DNA from 4 places in the Sphingomonas sp. CFBP 13714 genome. Region 2 is predicted to be linked to each of the others. Evidence: riboswitches for the same ligand, from Rfam matches in the RefSeq annotation. Region 2 holds a riboswitch; each other region holds the start of a gene.
What was found. Region 2 has a riboswitch for cobalamin ahead of IFT54_RS11565 (TonB-dependent receptor). Riboswitches for the same ligand answer to the same signal wherever they lie in the genome.

Region 1 (4,209 bases), on a different contig from region 2:
TCCCGTCACCGAGGAAATCACGGGACAGGACCTTGTCGAGTGGCAGCTGCGGATTGCCAGCGGCGAGGCGTTGCCGCTGCAGCAGCATGATCTTGCTATCCGCGGCTGGGCGATCGAGGCGCGGCTCTATGCGGAGGATCCCGCCAAGGGGTTCCTGCCGTCGATCGGGCGGCTCGAGGCGTTCGATCTGGGTGATGCGACGCGGGTCGATACGGGTGTCGAACAGGGGGCGGACATTTCGCCCTATTACGACCCGATGATCGCCAAGGTGATTGCCTGGGGCGACACGCGTGAAGCCGCGCGCGAGACGTTGGCGGAGGCGCTGGACAAGGCGGTCGTCTGGCCGGTCCGGTCGAATGCGGGGTTTCTCGTTCAGGCACTCGATCACCCGGATTTCGTCGCCGCAACGCTAGATACCGGGCTGATTGCGCGCGAGGGGGCGGCGCTGATGCCCCCGGCGCAGCCCAGCGAGGAAGCACTGATCGACGCCGCGCGCACGGTCGTACGCGCCGAGCCGATGGCGGGTTTTCGTCTCAACGCGGCCCCTTTGAAGGCCGCGCGGTTCCTGCTCGACGACGACGCGGTGACGATCGATCTCGACGGTCGCGGCGTCGATGCACCGGTCGATGCCACCCTCGTTTCCGATGCCGGGCAGACCTGGCAGTTGCGGCCCTGGCGTGCGTCTGGCGCGGCGCTGGGGGCGGCAGCGGATGGCGCGATCTTGTCACCAATGCCGGGACGCATCATCGCGGTCGACGTGGCTATCGGGGACCGTGTCGCAAAGGGGCAGAAGCTCGTGACGCTTGAGGCGATGAAGATGGAGCATTCGCTCGTCGCGCCATTCGACGGGACGGTTGCCGAACTGACCGCGATCGACGGCGGGCAGGTGAGCGATGGCATGGTGCTCGCACGTATCGAGAAGGATGATTGATGGCCGGCCGCTATTTCGACCAATGGGCGATCGGCGACCGGATCGTCCATGAGATCCGCCGCACTGTCACGGAGACGGACAACCTCCTGTTTTCGACGATGACGCACAATCCGCAGCCGCTGCACCTCGATGCGGAGGCGGCGAAGGCGAGCGAATTCGGCCAGATCCTCGTCAACGGCACCTTCACCTTCGCGCTGATGGTCGGCCTGTCGGTGGGGGACACGACGCTCGGGACGCTCGTCGCCAATCTCGGTTACGACAAGCTCGTGCATCCAAAACCCGTCTTTATCGGCGACACGATGCGCGCCGAGACCGAGGTCGCCGAGCTCAAGCCCAGCCGGTCGCGCCCGAACGCCGGGATCGTCACATTCATGCACCAGCTGATCAACCAGCGTGACGAGATCGTCTGTCAGTGCCTTCGCTCGGCGCTGCTGCTGCGGACGTCGGCATGAGGTTGCGCTCGCTGCTATTCGTGCCCGCAGACCGGCCCGAGCGTTTTGCGAAGGCCGCAGCGAGCGGGGCCGATGCCATCATCCTCGATCTGGAGGATTCGGTCTCGCTCTCCCGCAAGGCTGTTGCCCGCGAGGCGGTCCGGGCCGCGTTGCAGGACCACACCGACGTCGTGCGGATGGTCCGGATCAATCCCGTCGACTCGGGGTGGCTGGACGACGATATCGCTGCGGCGAGGGGCGCCGATGCGATCATGCTGCCCAAGGCGACCGGACCCGCGACCGTCCTCGCGCTGGTCGAGGCTTATGGCGATGACTGTCCGCCGATCCTGCCGATCGCGACCGAAGTGCCCGCCGCGATCTTCACACTGGGCGAATATGCGCGGGTCAACGGCCGGTTATGCGGCCTGACCTGGGGCGCCGAAGACCTGCCCGCGGCGATCGGCGCGGCGACCAGTCGGGAGGACGACGGGTCCTATACCGAGCCCTATAAGCTCGTCCGATCGCTGCTGCTGTTCGGCGCGCATGCGGCGGACGTCGCGGCGATCGAGACGGTCTATCCTGCAATCGCGGACATTGACGGGCTGGCAGCCTATGCCGCGCGCGGCAGCCGTGACGGCTTTACCGGCATGATGGCGATTCATCCGTCGCAAGTCGCCACGATCAACGCCGCGTTCACGCCGGATGCGGCGACCGTTGCACATGCGCACGCCGTCGTCGCTGCGTTTGCAGCGGCTCCCGAGGTGGGCGCGCTGCAGCTTGATGGGCGGATGATCGATGCGCCGCACTTACGTCAGGCGCGGGCGATCCTCGCGCGGCTCTAGGCCCATTGGCGGCAGGAAATTTCTGCGCTACCGTCGCCCTGCGAGACCGGTGAAGGCCGGGGTCGCAGATTGCGTCGGTGCCCCTCGGGGCTTCAAAGGGAATGCGGTGCGGGAGGCGATCCTCCTCATGCCGCGGCTGTCCCTGCAACTGTAAGCGGTGAGTGCGGTGCGCATGTTCCTTCGTCACGAGGGGACGACCACTAGGCCTGAGCGCAAGCGCAGGGCCCGGGAAGGTCGCGTACCGGGCGTCGACCCGCGAGCCAGGAGACCTGCCGGCGCTCGGTCGCTCTTGCCATGGTCCAGGGGATGACTGCGGCACGGTACTCCGTCTGAGCGACGAACCATGCGGCGGGGGCCGCATCGGTGCGCGTGGCGGGTGCGGTTCGGCGTACACCCCAAGCGTTGCGCCGGCTGTCCGTAGCATCGGACGGCAGGCCCCGGCCGGTCGCTCGTGACGCCGGGGGTATCGTTTCATGACCAGAATTTTCGTTTCGCTTGTGGCGCTCGCCACCGCCACGGCCTTTGCATCGCCGGCCGCGGCCGAGCCTGATCCGGTTACTGCGGCGACGGGCGAGGCGGCAGGGGGCGGCGCCGAGCTGGTGATCACCGCATCGCGATCGGGGGACGCGGTTCCCGCCGATCAGCTCGGGGCGTCGGTGACGGTGCTCGACGCCGCCACGCTCGACCAGCGGCAGACCCGGATCGTGTCCGACGTGCTGCGCGACGTTCCCGGACTGGCGGTCAGCCGGACCGGCGCGGTCGGGGGGACGACGCAGGTCCGAATCCGCGGATCGGAGGGCAATCACGTGCTCGTGCTGATCGACGGGATCGAAGTGTCCGATCCCTATCAGGGCGAATATGACTTCGGCACGCTGATTGCCGACGAGGCGGCACGGGTCGAGGTGCTGCGCGGCCAGCAATCGGCGCTGTACGGGTCCGACGCGATCGGCGGCGTCATCCAGTATCTCACGCTGAGCGGCGCGGAGGCCCCGGGCGTATCACTACGGGCCGAAGGGGGATCGTTCGGCACGTTTTCGGGAGGCGCCCGGGTCGCGGGCGTAGCGGGCAATCTCGATTACGCGCTATCGAGCTCGACCTACCTCACCGACGGCACGCCGACCGCACGGGGCGGATCGCGCGACATCGGCGCGAAGAGCGTCGGCGCGACGGGCAAGCTCAGCTGGTCGCCGACCGACACGCTGAAGGTCACGGGCGTCGGGCGCTACAGCTATACCGATGCCGACAGCAACGACACGGCATTGAGCGGCCCGCAGTTCGGCACGATCGTCGATACGCCAGGCGCGCGCAGCACGGTCGAGGCATATTACGGGCTGGTTCGCGCCGAACTCGCGCTGGCGGATGGCCGCTGGACGAATGCGCTCAGCGGCCAGTTTGCCGATACGACACGCCGGGCGCTGGTCGACGATGCCTTGAGCTTCGGCAACAAGGGACGCCGGTACAAGGGATCGTTCGAAAGCGCCTTCCGGTTCGGCACCGATCGCATCCGGCATCGGCTGACCGCCGCAGTCGATGTCGAGCGTGAGGAATTTCAGACGCTTAGTCCGGTCCCTTCGGAGTTCGTCTTCACAGGGCGGCGGCACACCGACAATGTCGGGATCGTCGGACAGTATGACGTCGTGATCGACGACGCGCTAGCGATCGGCGGATCGGTGCGGCGCGACGAGAATAACCGGTTCGACGACACCACCACCTACCGCGCGCAGGCGAGCTATCGTTTTGCGACCGGAACGCGGGTGCGCGGTGCCTACGGTACCGGCGTGAAGAACCCCGGCTACTTCGATCTCTTCGGCTATTCCGACGGTCGTTACATCGGCAATCCGAACCTCAAGCCCGAAAAGTCAAAGGGGTGGGAAGCCGGGGTCGAACAGGCTTTCGGGGGGGATCGTGCGACGATCGGCGCGACCTATTTCGACAGTCGGCTGACGAACGAGATCTTTACCACCTATCCTGCCCCCGACTTCGTCGCGACGCCCGGCAACCGCAA
Region 2 (4,209 bases):
CACTGCATAGGAGAGCGTTGCATCGACCATGGTGTAGCTGGGGACGCGGAAGCTGTTCGCATTGTCCGAATAGCGTCGTCCGACGTAGCGCAGCCCGGCGCGCGCCTGGAGCGCGTGCGTCGCGTTCCAGCGCAGCCAGAGATTGGCGAGCGTCTCGGGTACGTCCGGCGGGGTATTGCCATCGAAGCGCGTGCCGCCGGAGACGAAGTCGTCGAACGTCGCGTCGAGTATGCTGCCGTTCGCATCGATCCCGACACCGTAAGGCAGATCGAGCGATACCGCAGCCTCGATACCCTTGGCCGATCGCTGGCCGACCTGCTCGACCGGGCTCGTCGGGGTCAGCTGTGCCAGCAGGCGCTTCTTGACGATGCGGTAGGCGGCGAGGGTGGCGGTGCCGCGACCGTCGAGGAACACCGCCTTGGCGCCGACCTCGACCTGGTCGCCAACCGCGTTGCTGAACTGCACCTGCCCGGTCGAATAGGTCGTCAGCGTCCCCAGCGGGTCCACGCCGGTGGCATATTGCGCATAGAGCGACACCGTCGGGATCGGCTGATAAACGCTCCCCACCCGCCAGGTCAGATTGTGCAGCCGCTTGTCGAGCGCGAACGTCTCGGTACTGACGCCGCCCGGATAGTCGATCGACCAGCGGCGGATCGTGTCGCGCTCGAAGCGGACGCCACCGACGATCGAGACGTGCGTTCCGAGCTTCAGCCGGTCCTCGGCGAAGACCGCATATTCGGTCGTGCGCGTGCGATAGCGCGGTGCGATGCCTTGCGTGTCGATGATCAGACCGGGATCGAACGCGAAGGGATCGACCTCCGAAACCTGCGGGTCAGACCCGAAATTGTGGGAGTAGGTCAGTTTGATGAGGTTGACGTCGAAGCCCATGACTAGGTCGTTGCCGACGCCATCGGCGACGTCCGTCCTGAACGTCACGCTCCCCTGATCGCCCCACTGCGTCTGGTCGTGGACGATCCCGGTCATGTCGGTACGCAGGATGCCACCGGGTGTGCCGGTGTTGCCACTGCCGTTGGCGCAGACCCCGTCTGCGGCGACCCAGCAATAGGTTTCGAGATTGAGCCAGGAGCGTTTGGAGCTGAGGCGATAGGCCTGGTTGCTGACGGTGACCACATCGCTCGGCGTCCAGTCGACCTGCAGGCTGGTGCGGTTGTCCCGGTAGCGGATGACGCCGTCGCGTGTGTTGTAGTTGCGCTCCCGGATGCGGTCGTCGAGCCGACCGTCGATCAGCGGCGTACCGAAATAGCGCATCGGCTTCTGGTCGCCATAATCGTCCCGCGCGGTGACGACGAGCGTGTCGGTCGGTGCCCAGCGCAGCGTGCCCGACACGGCATGGCTGCGCGACTGGCCGCGATCGACATAGCCGTCCGATCGGCGATAGCTGCCGTCGATGCGGTAGGAGAGGCGCTCGGTGATCGGCCCCCCTGCGCCCGCCGCGAGATGGAAGCTGTCCTGCGAGCCATAGCCGATCTCCCCCTCCACATGCGTCCGCTGCGTATCGGGTTTGCGCATCAGGACATTCACTGCGCCGCCCAGCGCGCCCTGGCCGTAGAGCACCGAGGCCGGGCCGCTCAGGATGTCGATCCGCTCGACCATCCACGGATCGGTCGGGAAGGTGATCGTGCCGGCAGCCGGGAACAGCCTGATGCCGTCGATGAGCTGGAGCACGGAGCCCTGACCGCTGAACCCCCGCGCGGCGAGTGCGGTGCCGCCATTGCCGGGATTGCCCGCGTTGCTGATGCCCGGTGCGCGGCTCGTCGCGTCGATCACGGACAGGTCGCCACGCGCGCGGATCGTGGCGCCATCGATGACCGAGAGCGTCGCGGGGGTCTCGAGCGGCGTGAGGCCCAGGCGGCTGCCGGTCGCATTCGGCGTGGTGAGCGTGTCCTGGGCATGCTGTCCGACGACCAGGATGTCCTTGGTATCGGGATCCGGCACGGACTGGGCGTGGACTTGTGCTGCGAAGACAGGCGAAAGAATAGCCCCCGCGAGCGCGAGGCGAGACAATAGGAACGGCATTACGGTAATCCCCCGGGCGTCTAGCGAACCCGGCAGGGACCTCCCGCGAACGGCCGACATCCGCGCCAGCCGGACGCGATTGCGACCGGCACGCATGCCCGTGCGGTCCCCACCGCACACGTCGTCGCTCGACGGAGTACCGTGCCGCGGCCACCCCCTGGGCCAGGCAAGAGCGACCAGACGCCGGCAGGTCTCCTGGCTCACGGGTCATCACACGATGCACGGCCTTCCCAGGCCCTCATGACGAAACGTCTGGCCCAGTGGCTGCTCCTTCCTTTGCAGGAAGAAGCGAAATGCATCGCGCTCGCCGCTTACAGTTGCAGGGACAGCCTCGGCTTCAGGTGGCAAACCACCCTCACCGCGTTCCCTTTTAAGCCCCTTTCGGGGCACCGACGCGATCATGCCGCCCTGCTCGGATCGAACAGGTCAGCGGCGCCGGTCTACCCCGGTCAGGATCGTTCGGCAATCGTCCGGCGAGCACCGCGATGGCGGCTCGATCGTCCTGCTCGATTGCTGTGATCCAGAAGCTCCGTTTGGCGCGATGCGCGTCCTCGATCAGGAGGCGGGGGTGCCGCACGCTCTGTGCGGGGATGCCACGCTGATGGCATGCAGGATTAAGGGATCGAGATGAAGAACGTGAAGAGCCGTCAGGCCGTGACGGCGATGCTGCTGGCTGCGACATCGGCGGGTGCCATGATTCAGCCGGTTGCCGCGCAGACGGTGGCGCCGGCCGAGACGCAGGCGGAAACCCGCATGACGACCGCGGCGGCACCGTCCAGCGCCGGCAAGCCCGCGCTGGCGCAGGCCGGTGTGGCCGGCACCGTTGAAGCCAAGGGTGATTCAGCCAGTGCCGCCGCACCGCAGATGACCCGCGACAATGGCGCGCCGATCGGCGAGAACCGCCACTCGAAGGCGGCGGGCGACCTTGGCCCCGTCCTGCTTGAGGACACGACGCTGATCGAGAAGCTCGCACGCTTCGACCGTGAGCGCGTGCCCGAGCGCGTCGTCCATGCCCGCGGGACCGGTGCCCACGGCGTGTTCACCGCGACCGCGGACATTTCGAGCATCACCAACGCATCCTTGTTCATGCCCGGCAAGCAGACGCCGGTGTTCGTCCGCTTCTCGACCGTGATCCACCCCTCGGGCAGCCCCGAGGGCATGCGGGATCCGCGCGGCTTTGCGACCAAATTCTACACCGATCAGGGCAATTGGGATCTGGTCGGCAACAACCTGCCGATCTTCTTCATCCGCGACGCGATCCAGTTCCCGGACATGATCCACGCGCTCAAGCCCTCGCCGGTGACGAACAAGCAGGACCCCAATCGCTTCTTCGACTTCTTCTCGGCCACGCCCGAGGCGACCAACATGCTCGCGCATGTCTATTCGAACCTTGGTACGCCGGCATCCTACCGGACGATGGACGGCAACGGCGTCCATGCCTTCAAGCTGGTGAATGCCAAGGGCGAAACGGTGTTCGCCAAGTTCCGCTGGATCAGCCGCCAGGGCGTGCGCAACCTGAACGGCGCGCAGGTCGCGACCGCGACCTGGAACTACCTGACCGACGATCTCTATGGCGAGATCGGCAAGGGCAACTTCCCCGTCTGGGACCTGATGGTGCAGACGATGTCGGCGTCGGCGTTCGCCAAGCTCGACTATAATCCGTTCGACGACACCAAGGAATGGCTGGGCGTGCCGTTCCGCAAGATCGGCGAGATGACGCTCAACAAGGTGCCGACCAACTTCTTCGACTATACCGAGCAGTCGGCGTTCGCACCCGCCAACCTCGTGCCGGGGATCGAGGCGTCGCCGGACCGGATGCTGCAGGGTCGGCTGTTCTCCTATTCGGACACGCAGCGCTATCGCATCGGCGCCAACGCGATGCAGTTGCCGGTCAATCGTCCGCTCGCGAGTGTCGTCAACAATTACCAGGACGGCCAGCTCGACCATAGCAACCGCGCGTCCGACGTGAATTATTTCCCGGCGGCGACCGCGGCAAAGTCGACCGATGCCCGCTTCCGCGCCGCGCCCTATGGCATCGATGCGACCGTCGATGCGAAGCCGATCGCCAAGACCAACAACTTCGCCCAGGCGGGCGAATTCTACCGGGCGCTCAAGCCGCAGGACAAGGCGGATCTGGTGACCAACCTGGCAGGTGATCTCAATGTCGTGACG
Region 3 (4,209 bases), on a different contig from region 2:
CGCATCGGTAATTCTCGCGACCAGATCGCTCCACCGTTCCCCACCCGGTGGCGGTGCGCCATCCGGATCGTCCCAGAACCGCTGCAACGAGGCAGCGTCGATCTCCGCCGCAGCCAGCCCGTCCCAATCCCCAAAATCCAGCTCCCGCCACCGCGCATCGGTCGTTGGAGCCAGCCCCCGCTCCCGCCCGATCGCATCCGCGATAGCCTGCGATCGCATGAGATCAGAACAGACGATCTGCTTGAAATTCAGCGGTTTTACCCGCGCTACACAGGCCGCCAAACCTCCCGCCGTAACCGGACTATCGGTCCGCCCCAGCATCCGCCCGGTCAGTTCAGGCGCACCATGCCGCAACAGGTGGAGCAGGAACGGCGCACTCACGCCACCGACACCCCCGCCTCGGCAAACGTCGCCATCCCGTCATGCGCCGCCACCGCCGACCGGATCACCCCGACCGCAACCGCCGCCCCGCTTCCCTCCCCCAACCGCATCCCAAGCCGCAGTAAAGGCTCGAGTTTCAGCGCAGCGAGCAGTCGCTCATGCCCCGGTTCGGCCGAACAATGTCCGGCAATGCAATGCTCTGTGATGCCAGGATACGCCGCCGCAATCGGCGCGATCGCCGCCGACGAAATAAATCCGTCGAGCACAACCGGCACCCCCGCCAGCCGCGCCGCCACCACCGCGCCAGCGATCGCGACGATTTCACGCCCCCCCACCCGCCGCAATGTCTCGAACGGTGTACGAGGGGAATCAGCATGCCGCCCAATCCCCGCCTCGACCACCGCGATTTTCCGCGCGATTCCCGCCACATCAACCCCCGTCCCCGGCCCAACCCAGTCCGCGGCGGTTCCGCCGTAACTGCGCAGACACAGTGCTGCGGCCGACGTAGAATTCCCGATCCCCATCTCACCCACGACGAGCATGTCGAGACCCGGCACGATGACGTCGGCGCCGATGTTGAGTGCGGCGAGACACGCTGCTTCGTCCATCGCCGGTGCCGTCGTGAAATCCGCCGTAGGGGTTTCCAGATCGATGTCGGCGATGATCAGCTCGAGCCCGACGGCATCCGCCAGCGCATTGATGGCCGCGCCCCCATGGCGGAAATTCTCGACCATCTGTGCGGTCACGGAAACCGGGAAAGCGCTGACCCCGTGCACCGCAACGCCGTGATTTCCCGCGAAAATTGCCACCCTCGCGCGCTCGAACCGCGGCCGCTCGCGCCCCTGCCAGCCCGCCATGAAGACTGCGAGGTCCTCAAGTCGACCAAGCGATCCGGGCGGCTTGGTCAATTGCCCCTGCCGCAGCGATGCCGCAGCCCGCGCGGCTTCGTTTGCCGTGGGAAGGGCCTCCAGCGCCGCCTCGAACGCTGCGACCGAGGGGAACAGCGTCACTGCGCGACATAGCCCGCGGGGGGCGTCCGGGTGATGAAATGCCCCTTGATCCCGGCCGGCCACTGCCGAAACGGAACCTGCCCCTCCGCACTCTCCGCATGCAGCACGGCATAATCGAGGATCGCGCGCGCAGCCTCTTCATCCGGGGTAAAGCGCCCCAGAACATAGCCGATTTTCGCCGGGCCGCGGACATGGATAGTGCAGAAATCCTGACAGGCGAACAGGCACGGCATCGCCTGGACCGCAATCCCGGCATAGCGCGGATCACTCGCCTGGACCGCCTGCAACGCCGCGACGAGTCTCGCACCGCCCCGCATGCCCTCGGCATCGTCCTTCGCATCGGTGGACGCGCGGCAGGTGCTGCAGGCGACGACGGCCGCACCGTCTTCGGCGGGAACCAGTAGATTCGGCATTGAAACCCCATGACATACGCGCCCACGGCACAGGCCGCAGGCTGGTTATGTCGTCGCGCGGGTTTACCCCCGTCCGCTCGGCGCACCCTGGCCGGACGAAAGACGACCGCGACGGGCAGGTCTCCTGGCTCACGGGTCACAGCCCTTCGCGCCGCCTTCTCGGGACCGGGATCCCAATGGCATGATGGCACGATGGCTCGCCGCTTACAGTTGCAGGGGCAGCCGGGGTTCTCCCGTTCCCTTTTCATCCCCGTCGCCGGGGAACCTGTCGCGGTCAGAGGGATAGGCCGGGCGAGCGGCCCGGGTCAATCGCCCTGCGCGCTGTCACGCGTCAGCGGTACCACGACCGGTACGCCCTCGATCGATCCGAACCACGCCCGAACACCATAGGTCTCACGCAGCCGCGCCGGCGTCAGCACTGCCGACGGCGCGCCGTCGGCGACGAGCCGGCCCGCGTCTAGCACGAGGATGCGATCGCAATAGCGTGCGGCGAGCCCCAGATCATGCAGGACGGCGATCACCAGGACACCCCGCGCGGCCTGCGCCCGCAGGATCTCCATGACTGCGATCTGATGCGCGGGATCGAGCGACGCGAGTGGCTCGTCGACGATCAGCGCCGGCGCCTCCACCGCGAGCGCCCTTGCCAGCAGGACGCGGGCCCGCTCGCCCCCCGAAATCTCGGTCGCGACACGCGCCGCAAGCATGGTCACGTCCGCCGCTGCCATCGCACGGGCAATCGCATCACGATCCTGCTGAGAAATGCGCGACAGCGGTGCGAGATGGGGCAAGCGGCCCAGCGCGACGAGACGTTCGACGCTCAGCGGCCAATGAAGACTTTGACCCTGCGGCAGATACGCGACCGTCCGCGCGATCTCACGTCGCGAGCGCTCCGCCAGCGGAACCCCGTCGAGCAGGATATCTCCAGTAGCGGGAACCAGCCCGAGAAGCGCCTGGACCAGCGTCGATTTGCCCGCCCCATTGGGGCCGACGATCCCGATGAGCGCGCCGCCCTCTGCCGAGAAACTGACATCGTCGACCACGACCCGCCCTGCACGGCGGACGCTGAGGCGGTCCGCGGAGAGGGCTACCATAGCCGCCGCTCGCGCATGAGGTGCACGAGGAACACCGGCACGCCGAGAAACGCAGTAACGACCCCCAGCTTGAGTTCGTTCGACGTCGGGATCACGCGTACCAGCACGTCCGCAAAGGTCAGCAATGCAGCACCGCCCAATGCGGAGGGGAGCAGAATCGTCGATGGCGAACGATCGGTCATCGGCCGGACGAGATGCGGAACGATCAGGCCGATGAACCCGATCGCGCCCGATACCGCGACCGCCCCGCCAACCCCGATCGCCACCCCGACCAGCATCCGCATGCGCGTCCGACGCAGATCGACGCCGAGCGCGCGCGCACCGTCTTCGCCGAGCGTCAGCGCGTCGAGCGCATGGCCGTCCCAGGCGACCAGCACCATGCCGAGCGCGATACAGGGCAGCGCCAGCGCGACATGGCTGAACGACCGGTCTTCGAGCGACCCGAGCAACCAGGTCATAATCTCCATCGCTGCAAACGGGTTGGGGGACAGGTTCAGCGCCAGACTGACCCCCGCGACGGCCAGCGTTCCAACCGCAATCCCCGCGAGGATCAGTGACAAGGCGCTTTGCGACCCGGCCGCCAGCACGAACAGCAACCCCAGCGCCGCGAACGCCCCGGCGATCGCCACGATCGGCAGCATCGCCGGATGAAGCTCCGCCAGCCCGAAATACAGCGCGATCACCGCGCCCAGCGATGCGCCGTTCGACGCGCCCAGCACCGATGGCTCGGCCAGCGGATTGCGCAGGAATCCCTGCAGCGCAGCACCCGACAGCCCCAGCATCGCGCCGACCGCGAGCCCTAGGATCGCGCGCGGCAGCCGAAGTTCGAACAGGATCGCGCGTTCGATCGGATCGCCCTGCCCGCTGAGCGCCCGCACGACATGCGCCAGCGGGATCGCCGCGCTACCCACCGCGACCGACGCGGCGCCGGCCAGCACCGCAAGCAGCGCGAGGCCACCGACCAATCGCGCACGCGTCACGCGTCCCATAGTGCCAGATCCCACCGCATCGATTTCCGCCTAGCGCATAAGCGCCCGCTGCGGCAGGGTTTTGCGCATGCGCGGCCGCCGTCTCCTGACCATCCTGATGATCGCTGCCGCCGGCGCACCTGCCGAGGCGGCGGCGCCTCGACCGCCGGCGCGTATCGTTTCGCTCAACCTGTGCGCTGACCAGTATCTTCTGGCGCTGGCCGACCCCGCGCAGATCGTCGCACTGACCCGGTTCGCGCGTGATCCGAACATGTCCGCGGCCGCCAACGCCGCGCGTACCATCCCAGTCAGCCGTGGCAGCGCCGAAGACGTCCTGATGCTCCGC
Region 4 (4,209 bases), on a different contig from region 2:
TAGGCGCGGTTGGCCGGGTCGAGCCGGACCATTGCGCCTTCGCGGCGGAAATATTTCAGCGTCGCTTCGCTGTCCTCGATCAGCGCGACCACGATTTCGCCGTCGCGGGCGATCTCGGTACGGCGGATCAGCGCATAATCGCCGTCGAGGATGCCGGCTTCCACCATCGAGTCCCCCGAAACCTCCAGCGCATAATGCTCGCCGGTGCCGAGCAATGCGGCCGGAACGGCCAGCATCGAACTGCCTTCAAAGGCTTCGATCGGGACGCCGGCGGCGATCCGGCCGTGCAGCGGGATCTCGACGACGTCGTTCGCCGCGATGCGGGCTGGCGACGCGGGCGTGGCGCTGGCCGTGTTCGGTACCGATACGGTGTCGGCAGATGCCGCCGCCGCCGCCTTCGACCCTGACTTCGTCGTCGTCTGCGCGATTGCAGCCTCGGGACGCTCGGGCATCCGCAGCACTTCGAGCGCGCGCGCCCGGTTGGGCAGACGCCGGATGAAGTTGCGCTCCTCGAGCGCGCTGATCAGGCGGTGTACGCCCGATTTCGATTTCAGTTCGAGCGCGTCCTTCATCTCCTCGAACGAGGGCGACACGCCCGTCTCGGCAAGGCGGTCGTTGATGAAGCAGACAAGCTCGTGCTGCTTGCGCGTGAGCATAACGGTTCTCCGTCCGGAACAGACGAGGAACTTCTATGGAACACTTGCAGCTTCGTCAAGCGGTGACGTCACGCGATGACGAGGATTTCCGCCGAGTCGCCCGCCCTTGCCGCCGGCGCGTCGCCGTCGCGGACGATCAGGCAGGACGAGCGGGCGAGCGTCAGCAGCATCGAGCTGTCCTGGATGGTCGAGGCATAGGCGCGACCGTCGCGCAGTTCGGCGCGCATATAGTCGGTCCGCGACTGGTTGGGCGGAAGATCCTCGCCGAGCAGCGCGTGCGTCGTCTGCGGCAAGGGATCGCGCGCGCCGAGCATGTGCGCGACGACGGGGCGGACGAACAGGATCGCGGTGACGAAGGCGGAGACGGGATTGCCCGGCAGGCCGAGCAGCATTGTCCGGCCAAGCGTGCCCGCCATCATCGGCTTGCCCGGGCGCAGGGCGATCCGCCAGAAGTCGATTGCCCCGCCGGCCGCCTCGATCGCGGGGCGGACGAGGTCGTGATCGCCGACCGACGCGCCCCCCGTGGTCACGAGCAGATCGGCATCGACCCCGGCAAAGGCGTCACGCAGCGTGTCGAGCCGGTCGGGGAGGATTCCGAGATCGATAATGTCGACGGGCAGATCGGCAAGCATCGCGGCGAGCATGATGCCGTTCGATTCCGGCAGCGGGACGGGATCGTTCGTCGAGCCGGGCGGAACGAGCTCGTCACCCGTTGCGGCGACCGCGACGCGCAGCCGGCGGCCGACCGACAGCGTGCCGTGTCCGCCGGTCGCAGCGACCGCGATGCGCGCGGGCGTCAGCCGATCGCCGGCCGCGATCAGCCGGGTGCCGGTCGCGAAGTCGAGCCCCTTGCGGCGTGTGTTGCGTCCCTCGAAGGCGGGGCCTTCGCCGTCGAGCATCAGCCGGTCGCCGTCGCGTGCGGCCTCTTCCTGGACAAGGACGGTATCGGCGCCGGGCGGCATCGCCGCGCCGGTGAAGATGCGCGTCGCCTGTCCCGCGCCGACTGAACCGGTGAAGGGGCGGCCGGCCGCGCTCTCGCCGATGACCGTCCACGGCCCGGGCAGATCTGCGTAGCGGATCGCATAGCCGTCCATCGCCGAAAGGTCGGTCGCGGGCTGGGTGCGGCGGGCTAGAATGGCCTCCGCCGCCCAGCGACCCATCGCCGAGCGCAGCGGCACGGTTTCGGCCGGCACGCGCGATGCCATGGCGAAGAGGCGGGACTGGGCTTCGGCGACGGGGACGAGAGGGCGCATGCGGGCTCCGTTCAGCGGGGCGATGAAGGTCTGCGCTGCTCGCACGATTGCCGCGGGGCGGAAAGCGGGCAACGCCGCGACCGGCAGGACACCGGTCGGTTACGCGATCAACGTACGAGGTAAGGCAGACGTTGCGGTGAGATGGGACGACATGCCCTGCGTTGCGTCGCGCGCAAATCCTGTCGTCAGCGCAGGCAAAACGCGCTAGCCCTGTGGCGCAGGTCCGACGCAAGCCGGATCCGCACAGATCGCGTCGGTGCCCCTCGGGGCTTGAATGGGAATGCGGTGCGGGGTTTGCCCCAAGACCGCGGCTGTCCCTGCAACTGTAAGCGGCGAGCGACACGCACGCGCCCCCTGCGACGGGGGCAGCCACTGGGCCGATGGCCTGGGAAGGTGTGCGTCGAGCCTTGACCCGTGAGCCAGGAGACCTGCCGGCGTCTGGTCGCTCTTGTCCCGGTCCAGGGGGTGGCCGAGGCACGGTGAACGCCGTCTGAGCGACGACCATGCGGCGGGGGCCGCATCGGCGACGCATGCCGGCCGCTCAGGGCGTCCGGTCGGCGCGCGTCCCGGTCGTTCGCGGCAGGCCCCCGTCCTCGTCGGACGCCGGGGATGTGCCAATGACCAAGATCATGACCGGGCGGACCGCCGGTCGTTCGACGCGACACCGGATCGGCTGGATGTTCGCGATGCTGGTGGCGGCCAACATCGCCGCCTGGGGATGGGCGTTCGCGCTGTTCCAGGCGCAACCGCTGATGCTGGGTACCGCGATGCTGGCCTGGGGGCTGGGGCTGCGCCATGCGGTCGACGCCGATCATATCGCGGCGATCGACAACGTGACGCGCAAGCTGATGCAGGACGGGCAGCGGCCGATCGGGGTCGGCTTCTGGTTCGCGGTCGGCCATTCGGGGATCGTCCTGATCGCCGCGGTCGCGATCGCGCTGACCGCGAGTGCGCTGGCGCAGTTCGAGGCGTTCAAGCAGGCGGGCGGGGTGATCGCGACACTGATCTCCGCGCTGTTCCTGTTCACGATCGCGGCGATGAACCTGATCATCCTGCGATCGGTGTGGCGGACCTTCGGCCATGTCCGCGGCGGGGGGCGCTATGTCGAGGAGGATCTCGACCTGCTCCTCGGCAATCGCGGGCTGCTCGCGCGGCTGTTCCGGCCGATGTTCCGGCTGGTCACGCGCAGCTGGCACATGGCGCCGCTCGGCTTCCTGTTCGGGCTGGGGTTCGACACCGCCACCGAAGTCGCGATCCTCGGCCTGTCGGCGAGCCAGGCCGCGGACGGGCTGTCGATCGGCACGGTGCTGGTGCTGCCCGTGCTGTTCGCGACCGGCATGGCACTGGTCGACAGTGCCGACGGGGTGGTGATGCTCGGCGCGTATGAATGGGCGTTCGTGAAGCCGATCCGCAAGCTCTATTACAACATCACGATCACGCTGATCTCGGCGATCGTCGCGATCGCGATCGGCGGGATCGAAACGCTCGCGCTGCTGGCGTCGAAGCTGGGCCTCAGCGGGGGCGTGTGGGACGTTGCCTCGGCGCTGGGCGAGAATTTCAACGGGCTGGGCTTTGCGATCATCGCGCTGTTCGTGGCATGCTGGGTGCTGAGTTTTGCGATCTACCGGTGGAAGCGGTTCGACGAGATCGAGGTGGTTCGGGGGTAACGAGCTGCGTCGTCATCCTGGGCTCGACCCGGGACCCAGGGCCAGGCAGCGCATTACGCGTGGCTCTGGGTCCTGACTTTCGTCGGGATGACGGAGGTCAGGTGCATTGGCACAGTCGCCAAACTCCTCTAAACCCAACCTCGAGGTTTGGTTCTACCGAACCTCGACAGATCGCGCCGGTGCCCTTCGGGGCTTGAATGGGAATGCGGTGCGGGAGCTTTGCCTCCCAATGCCGCGGCTGTCCCTGCAACTGTAAGCGGTGAGCGAGACGCACAGGCCCCCGATGCGGGGGCAGCCACTGGGTCACGGGACCTGGGAAGGCGTGCATCGAGCTTCGACCCGCGAGCCAGGAGACCTGCCAGCGTCATGGTCGCTCTTGCCTTGATCCAGGGGATGGTCGCGGCACGGTACTCCGTCTGAGCGACGAACGCGTGCGGCCGTCAGGTCGTGCGCGCGTGTGGCTGCGGGCGTGCGTCCGTCCGTGGCTGTCGTTCCAACGCCCGGAGAGTATCGCATGACCGACCCCCAGCCGACCCTGGCCAAGATTCCCGTTACCATCGTCACCGGATTCCTCGGCGCGGGCAAGACCACGCTGATCAGCCACCTGATCCGGAATGCCGGTGGCCGGCGGCT

Region 1: linked by a shared signal. The riboswitch ahead of IFT54_RS09160 (TonB-dependent receptor plug domain-containing protein) and the one ahead of IFT54_RS11565 (TonB-dependent receptor) in region 2 are both predicted to bind cobalamin.
Region 3: linked by a shared signal. The riboswitch ahead of IFT54_RS09135 (DUF1636 domain-containing protein) and the one ahead of IFT54_RS11565 (TonB-dependent receptor) in region 2 are both predicted to bind cobalamin.
Region 4: linked by a shared signal. The riboswitch ahead of IFT54_RS15060 (HoxN/HupN/NixA family nickel/cobalt transporter) and the one ahead of IFT54_RS11565 (TonB-dependent receptor) in region 2 are both predicted to bind cobalamin.

The regions. Positions count from the first base shown of each region.
Region 1 covers NZ_JACYVG010000003.1:287,213-291,421, reverse strand. The annotation lists gene IFT54_RS09175 (acetyl/propionyl/methylcrotonyl-CoA carboxylase subunit alpha) at 1-931, shown strand, start outside; gene IFT54_RS09170 (MaoC family dehydratase) at 931-1,383, shown strand; gene IFT54_RS09165 (HpcH/HpaI aldolase/citrate lyase family protein) at 1,380-2,204, shown strand; cobalamin riboswitch at 2,263-2,495, shown strand; gene IFT54_RS09160 (TonB-dependent receptor plug domain-containing protein) at 2,678-4,209, shown strand, end outside.
Region 2 covers NZ_JACYVG010000004.1:287,089-291,297, reverse strand. The annotation lists gene IFT54_RS11565 (TonB-dependent receptor) at 1-1,956, opposite strand, end outside; cobalamin riboswitch at 2,206-2,446, opposite strand; gene IFT54_RS11560 (catalase) at 2,665-4,209, shown strand, end outside.
Region 3 covers NZ_JACYVG010000003.1:281,391-285,599, forward strand. The annotation lists gene IFT54_RS09125 (histidine phosphatase family protein) at 1-381, opposite strand, end outside; gene cobT (nicotinate-nucleotide--dimethylbenzimidazole phosphoribosyltransferase) at 378-1,391, opposite strand; gene IFT54_RS09135 (DUF1636 domain-containing protein) at 1,388-1,804, opposite strand; cobalamin riboswitch at 1,902-2,088, opposite strand; gene IFT54_RS09140 (ABC transporter ATP-binding protein) at 2,110-2,895, opposite strand; gene IFT54_RS09145 (FecCD family ABC transporter permease) at 2,889-3,884, opposite strand; gene IFT54_RS09150 (ABC transporter substrate-binding protein) at 3,952-4,209, shown strand, end outside.
Region 4 covers NZ_JACYVG010000006.1:209,933-214,141, reverse strand. The annotation lists gene lexA (transcriptional repressor LexA) at 1-656, opposite strand, end outside; gene IFT54_RS15065 (molybdopterin molybdotransferase MoeA) at 725-1,909, opposite strand; cobalamin riboswitch at 2,147-2,359, shown strand; gene IFT54_RS15060 (HoxN/HupN/NixA family nickel/cobalt transporter) at 2,539-3,576, shown strand; cobalamin riboswitch at 3,737-3,953, shown strand; gene cobW (cobalamin biosynthesis protein CobW) at 4,091-4,209, shown strand, end outside.